2 regions of the Paenibacillus sp. Marseille-P2973 genome follow, and region 2 is predicted to be linked to the other one. Evidence: riboswitches for the same ligand, from Rfam matches in the RefSeq annotation. Region 2 holds a riboswitch; the other holds the start of a gene.

Region 1 (3,417 bases), on a different contig from region 2:
AGCAACGCCGGGATCTGCAGATTTATTCTTTTCTTGCGCTTGTATTTGTCATGGTTCAAGCCGTCATGGGCGCGATGGCGGTCATATTTCCTACGTCTTCGGCCGTCATGGCGCTGCACTTCGGCTTTTCACTGATAGCTTTTGCCAGCTCGGTGATGCTCGTCCTTGGCATTCGCGAAGATGAAGCCAGGGAGAACGGGAAGCAGCCCGCGCCGACCAAACTGTATGTTTCCCGCGGATTCCGTAATTTGACCTGGTTCGCTACAGCCTACACATACATCGTGGTATATATCGGCGCCTATGTGAGTCATACCGATTCCGCCGGCGGCTGTACAGGCTGGCCGCTCTGTAACCGGGAACTCATCCCGGAACTTTCGGGCGGTGTCGGCATCGCTTTCATTCACCGGGTTGCGGCTGCGCTGCTGTTAATCCTGGTAGCCACGGTCGGTCATTTTGCCTATCGTAAACATCCGGGGAACCGGGAAATCCGTTCACTCGGCGTAGCGGCCACCGTGCTGATATTGGTGCAGGTATTCACCGGCGCAAGTATTGTGTTCACGCTGAACAATTATGAAGTGTATTTGTTTACCTCTCTTGCCCATATCATTGTTTTGGCGGCCTTGTTCGGGGTACTTTGTTATATGAGCGTCAGAACTTGGCAGTTAAGCAGAAACAAGGACGGACGTGCTCAATAACATTGTGCAGGAATGAGCTTAGAGACATTCGGGAAGTGTTATACAATAGGCAGGGAGAACGGATACCCGGATTCATTGACGGAAGCGAGGAAACAATATGCTGCGAAGCTTGCTTGGCGAACCGCCAAGAGAAAATGAAGGTCTGCTGAAGGACGCTATCGACGCCATGGTACAATTGACGAAGCTGCTGCAAAAAGAAACGGAGCTCCATAAAGATCCGACCCATGATTTTCGGAAGCTCGAAATTTGGACGCTTGGTCTGATCGCTTCGCTGGATGAATTGGAGCAGTGTCTGCATGCGGCCTCCTTTTTCCGGAAAAAGGTTGTCCACGATTCGGAGCAGGATATGGATCCGGCCGAGCGGGGCGATTATGCGCGATACGTATTTTTTTACAAGGACGGATTCATTCGCGTGTTTGCCACGCTGGACAAGCTAGGTACGGTGTTGAACGAGCTGTTTGATCTCAAAACCTCCAAAGTAAAAGCGCATTTCTCTTACTTCACGGTGCTTCGGCAATTCCGGTACATGAAGGTACATATGGAGCTGGGAGATCGGCTGGTTGCCATTAAAGAAAAATACAAAGAACCGCTCGCCGTCCTGAGACAGCGCCGGAATACGGAGATCCACTACATGAATTCGGAAATGAAGGACGATCTTTGGCAGCGGCATCAGACATTGCACGGGAAAATAGAGCTTGAGGATCTGGACCGTCATCTGCACGATCTGGAGCAAGGTTATCTTATGGTTTGCGAAACGCTGGAAGCGTCCTTTTCCTATGCAAATCAGCGCTGGAAAAAGGTTTCGGGGAGATAGAATATATTTCCGATCGGGCTACGTATTTTTTCCTTTGACAAAACAGGGCAAAACTCCTATACTCTAAACTAGTTTCAGAAATAATTTCATATTTTTCTTATCGAGAGAGGCGGAGGGAAAGGCCCGATGAAGCCCAGCAACCGATTCGAATCAGGTAGGGAGCTACGGCTCCGTCATGCCGATACCGAATGTCATGGTGCTAATTCCTTCAAAATCGCGTTGCACAGTCATCGCAGGTTTTGACAGATGAGAAGGCATTGTCTTTACGTAAAGAGAGCCCTTTGAATCTGTGGGGCTCTTTTCTGTTTTATTGGATTTACTTGGGAAAATTGCGCAAACAGGAGGCTATAAGTTTGATTGAACTCAAACAGCTCACTAAAATATACGGCAGCAAAAAGAAGATGACCACCGCATTATCCGGGCTTAATCTAAAGGTCAACAAGGGGGAAATCTTCGGAGTGATCGGCCACTCCGGCGCGGGTAAAAGCACGCTCATCCGCTGCATCAATTTGCTGGAAAGACCTTCCCAGGGCGAGGTTTGGGTCGGCGGTACGGATCTCACCAAGCTGGGCAAGCGGGAGCTGCAACAGCACCGCCGGAAGATCGGAATGATATTCCAGCATTTCAACTTGCTGTCTTCGGCTACGGTGTATGATAATGTCGCGTTTCCGCTGACGCTGACCGGAACTCCCAAGGCTCAGATTCAAGCCAAGGTGAATGAGCTGCTTGCTCTGGTCGGGCTGGAAGAGCACCGCGGGAAGTATCCCGCTCAGCTGTCCGGCGGACAGAAGCAGCGGGTAGGCATTGCACGGGCCTTGGCCAGCGATCCAGATGTGCTGCTGTGCGATGAAGCTACGTCGGCCCTGGATCCGCAAACCACGGATTCCATTCTGAAGCTCTTGCTTGATATCAATCGGAAGTTCAATCTGACGATTCTGCTGATCACGCATGAGATGCATGTCATCCAGAGCATTTGCGACCGCGTTGCAGTCATTCATGAAGGAGGCATCGTGGAAGAAGGGCCGGTTACCGAGGTATTCCTGAAACCACGTCATTTCGTAACACGGGAGTTCATCAACCGTGACGCAGCCGGCTCGGCCGGCGAAGAAGGCTTGAAGCTGGCGGCATCGGTGCCTCATCCGGAATGGGCGAGACTGGTGAAGATCACATTCCTCGGCGCCAAGACCTATGAATCGGTGTTGTCCCAGGTGGTCCGGGAAACCGGCGTAAACTTCGCGATTCTGCAGGGGACGATCTCAACGATCAAGGACGTGCCGTACGGCAAACTGACGGTTTCCTTTGAAGGAGACGACGAGAAAGTGGAGCGGACGCTTGCTTTGTTAAGAGAACGGGATCTTGATGTGGAGGTGATCGGGTAATGTGGGGGTTGGACTTTTCTAAAATCGACTGGGCCGAAATGGGCACAGCTTCTACGGATACGCTGCAAATGATGGGCTATGCCACCCTGTTCACGTTTCTGATCGGATTGCCGCTGGGCGTGCTCTTATATACCTTTTCCCGTTCCAGTTCGCCGGTTCTTGGGTGGGTCTATCGGATTCTGTCCCTCATCGTCAACATTATCCGTTCCGTACCGTTCATCATTCTGATCGTTGCTCTAATCCCTGTTACCCGGGCGATTATGGGGGTATCTTCCGGAGTGGAAGGAACCATTCCGCCGCTCGTGATCGGAGCCGCTCCGTTCTTTGCCCGTCTCGTCGAGACGGCGCTGCGCGAGGTGGATCGCGGGGTCATTGAAGCTTCGCACGCGATGGGAGCTACGACCTTTCAGGTCATCCGCAAGGTGCTGCTGCCGGAATCGTTGCCCGGCCTAATCGCAGGCATGACCATTACCGCAGTTACCCTGGTATCTTACACCGCGATGTCGGGTATGGTCGGCGGCGGCGGACT
Region 2 (3,417 bases):
CACTCCGCCCAGACTTTCCGCAAAAGCGATCAATTCCAGGTGCCGGAGCACGGGCTCAACATAACGGGCATCGGTGACTTTAAAAGCAAAGATCCCCGTATTGCCGCTGGCTTGCTTCTTTTGAATATCATGACCCGGATGATCCGGCAGTCCAGGATGGAACACCTCCGCGATTTGCGGATGCTGCTGCAAGTATTTCGCGATGGCGAGAGCATTGCTCTCATGGCGTTCCATTCTCAGTGCCAAGGTCTTCATGCCGCGCATAAGCTGATAGGAGTCGGTTGGGCTGAGCACGGCACCGATGGAATTGTGAAGAAAAGCGATCTCGCGTGACAATTCTTCACCCTTCGTGATAATCAAGCCGGCAAGCACATCGTTATGGCCGCCCAAATATTTGGTCGCACTGTGGACGACAATATCCGCACCAAGTTCAAGCGGGCGCTGAAAATATGGCGTCAGCAGCGTATTATCCACAACGGTCACCAGCTGATGACGCTTCGCCCAAACAGTAACCGCCTCAATGTCGGTAATCATCATCAACGGATTGGTCGGAGTTTCAATGAATACCGCTTTCGTATTCGGTTTGCGCTCGCTCTCAAGGGCGTCCAAATCGTTGGTATCCACATAGGAAGCGCTAATCCCGAACCTGGACAATATCCGCTCCAGCAACCGGTAAGTTCCTCCGTACAAATCAAGCGATACGATCAGATGATCACCTTGGGAAAACAAGCTGAATACGGTCTGCAGCGCGGCCATACCCGAACTGCAGGCAAATCCCGCGTCCCCGCATTCGAGTGCCGCGGAAGCTTCTTCAAGTACAGTTCGGGTCGGGCTCTTCGTACGGGAATAATCAAATCCCGTGCTCTGACCGAGCCGCGGATGCCGGAACGCTGTCGCTTGATATATCGGGTAGTTTACCGCACCCGTGACCGGCTCCTCTACCGAACCGATCTGTGCCAATCTGCTCTCCAAATGCCATTTGTTCTCTTTCACCTTGAATACCCCTCCACTTTAGATCTGATAAATAAATTCGGCCAATTGATCGATATCATAGGGTGTTTCCTGATACACATAGTAATTCAGCCAGTTGGAGAATAATAAATTAGCATGCGCTCTCCAGCTTGAAGCAGGAGTTTTGGAAGGATCGTTATTCGGATAGTAGTTGACCGGCAAATCGATGTCGAGTCCTTTAGCGACATCCCGGTCGTATTCCCATTTGAGTGAACATGGATCGTACTCCGAATGGCCGGTTACAAAAATCTGCTTCCCGTCCCGCGACGCTACGAGATAGATGCCGGCTTCTTCGGATTCCGCCAAGATTTCAAGCTCAGGCACGCGTTCGATATCTTCCCGGGAGACATCCGTGTGACGGGAGTGGGGCACCTGGAACACTTCGTCAAAGCCGCGCAGAAGTTTCACATGCGGATTGTTGACCGTATGCGGGAACACGCCGAAGCACTTTTTCTCCAAGTTCAATTTCCGGACGCCGTAGTGATAATAAAGACCCGCTTGGGAAGCCCAACATATATGCATCGTCGAAGTTACGTGGCTTTTGCTCCATTCGAAGATTTCCTTCAACTCTTCCCAATAATTCACTTCTTCAAATTCAAACTGTTCGACCGGAGCACCCGTCACAATCATACCGTCAAAGCGGCGGCCTCTGATTTCATCAAAGGTTTTGTAGAACATGTTCAGGTGTTCCGCGGACGTGTTCTTGGAAGTATGTGACCGGGGGTGAAGCAAAACGATCTCGACCTGAAGCGGCGTATTGCCAAGCAGACGCAAGATTTGAGACTCCGTCGTTTCCTTGATCGGCATCAGATTCAGAATGGCGATACGCAGCGGACGTATATCCTGCTGATAGGCCCGGCTCTCATCCATCACAAAAATATTTTCGTTCGTAAGCACTTCCTTGGCCGGCAAATGATCCGGTACTTTAATCGGCATGATTTTTCACTCCTTCTGACGACTAGACTGGAATTTTGCTTGCTGAAAGCGGGCGTTGACAAGAAAAAAGACCTCACTCTTAACATAGAGAAAGGTCATCATTTATTCCTGAATGCTCCTCTCTCATCTCTCAGAGACCGGGTGCCAACAAATCGCACTACTCGGTTCCGCAAGAATTAGCACCGTGCGACGTATCGCCGGTTGCCGGGTATCATCGGGCCAGTCCCTCCACCTACTCTTGATAAGAAAATCGTCTAAGTATTTAGTTTTTGTAATCAAATTTAAATATACTGATTTTCATTATACATGAAATGTTTATTTTCACAAGCCAAATGCCCTTATTTGTCCACAACTTTTTGGCTTGAAACAATTCACACCCCGGCGTTATACTAGACAAGTGTTTAAGAGGCACTATATCCCTAATAACAAAGAGGTGAATCCGAGGATGGAAGGCGACCCGAGTCCGCAGTGTAGTATCCTGAAGCAACAATCGCATAGGAAACCGATCAGCAGGCGCCCTGCGGGTAATAACGGGCACTTTCTTTTCCCGGTGTTTTCATAAAACGCCTTATTCGGCGTTCCCGCACCACCGCTGTATCACCTTCCTGTGCTCAGCCAGACCAAAGTGAGCATAACCGGCTGCTTCCAGCCGGAAAGGGAGTGAAGAGCATGAAAATCCGTCATGTAGTCGCCGGTGTATTTACTCCGGTAGCAGATGTAGAAATGACAACAACACCGCCTGAGCAAGGGTTCTATTGGATCGATGCCGATGTTGAAGACCTGGCCCTGCTTCAGCCGCTGTTCTCATTGCACGATCTTGCGGTGGAGGATTGTCTTACCGAAGAAGAGCAGCGCCCAAAAATTGAAACTTATGATAACCACTATTTTATTGTAGTCAACAGTATCCGTTATGATGACGAGGAAATCTTCTTGCGGGCGCTGAACCTTTTTCTGGGCCGGCATTATATCATTACCGTAACCAAACAAAAAATCAACGAACTCCGGGCTGTAAAGCCGATCCTCTGGGAACAGGAGGTCAGCGAGCCCGACCGGTTCCTTTATTTCCTTATCGACCTTGTAGTTGACAATTATTTCATCGTCGGTGACCGGATCGAAGTCAAGATCGAGAAGCTGGAAGAAGACATTCTCATGCATACCAAGCGGTCCCATCTTAACGAAATTATCGGACTACGAAGCGAAATACTCTGGCTTAAGAAAGTGCTGGGTCCACAAAAAGAAGTTATTAATATTCTAAACAAAAAAGATCTGCGGCTGATCGACGACCAATTGCAGAAATATTTCAGCGACATCTATGAGAACGCCGTTAAGATTTCCGAAAACTTCGATACCTTCCGGGAACTCGTAGGAAACTTACGAGAAGCTTATCAGGCCGCCATCGCCAACCGTGCGAACGAAATCATGCGCGTGTTTACGGCGATTACGACGATTTTCATCCCGCTTACGCTAATT

The links. A riboswitch is a leader RNA that binds a small molecule or an ion and turns the genes downstream of it on or off. The one in region 2 is predicted to bind S-adenosylmethionine.
Region 1: linked by a shared signal. The riboswitch ahead of KB559_RS24370 (methionine ABC transporter ATP-binding protein) and the one ahead of metA (homoserine O-acetyltransferase MetA) in region 2 are both predicted to bind S-adenosylmethionine.

What each region holds. Positions count from the first base shown of each region.
Region 1 covers NZ_JAGQEH010000024.1:40,211-43,627, forward strand. The annotation lists gene KB559_RS24360 (COX15/CtaA family protein) at 1-695, shown strand, start outside; gene KB559_RS24365 (Cthe_2314 family HEPN domain-containing protein) at 793-1,509, shown strand; SAM riboswitch class I at 1,604-1,762, shown strand; gene KB559_RS24370 (methionine ABC transporter ATP-binding protein) at 1,863-2,888, shown strand; gene KB559_RS24375 (methionine ABC transporter permease) at 2,888-3,417, shown strand, end outside.
Region 2 covers NZ_JAGQEH010000004.1:541,725-545,141, reverse strand. The annotation lists gene KB559_RS12010 (PLP-dependent transferase) at 1-993, opposite strand, end outside; gene metA (homoserine O-acetyltransferase MetA) at 1,012-1,947, opposite strand; SAM riboswitch class I at 2,068-2,195, opposite strand; gene corA (magnesium/cobalt transporter CorA) at 2,617-3,417, shown strand, end outside.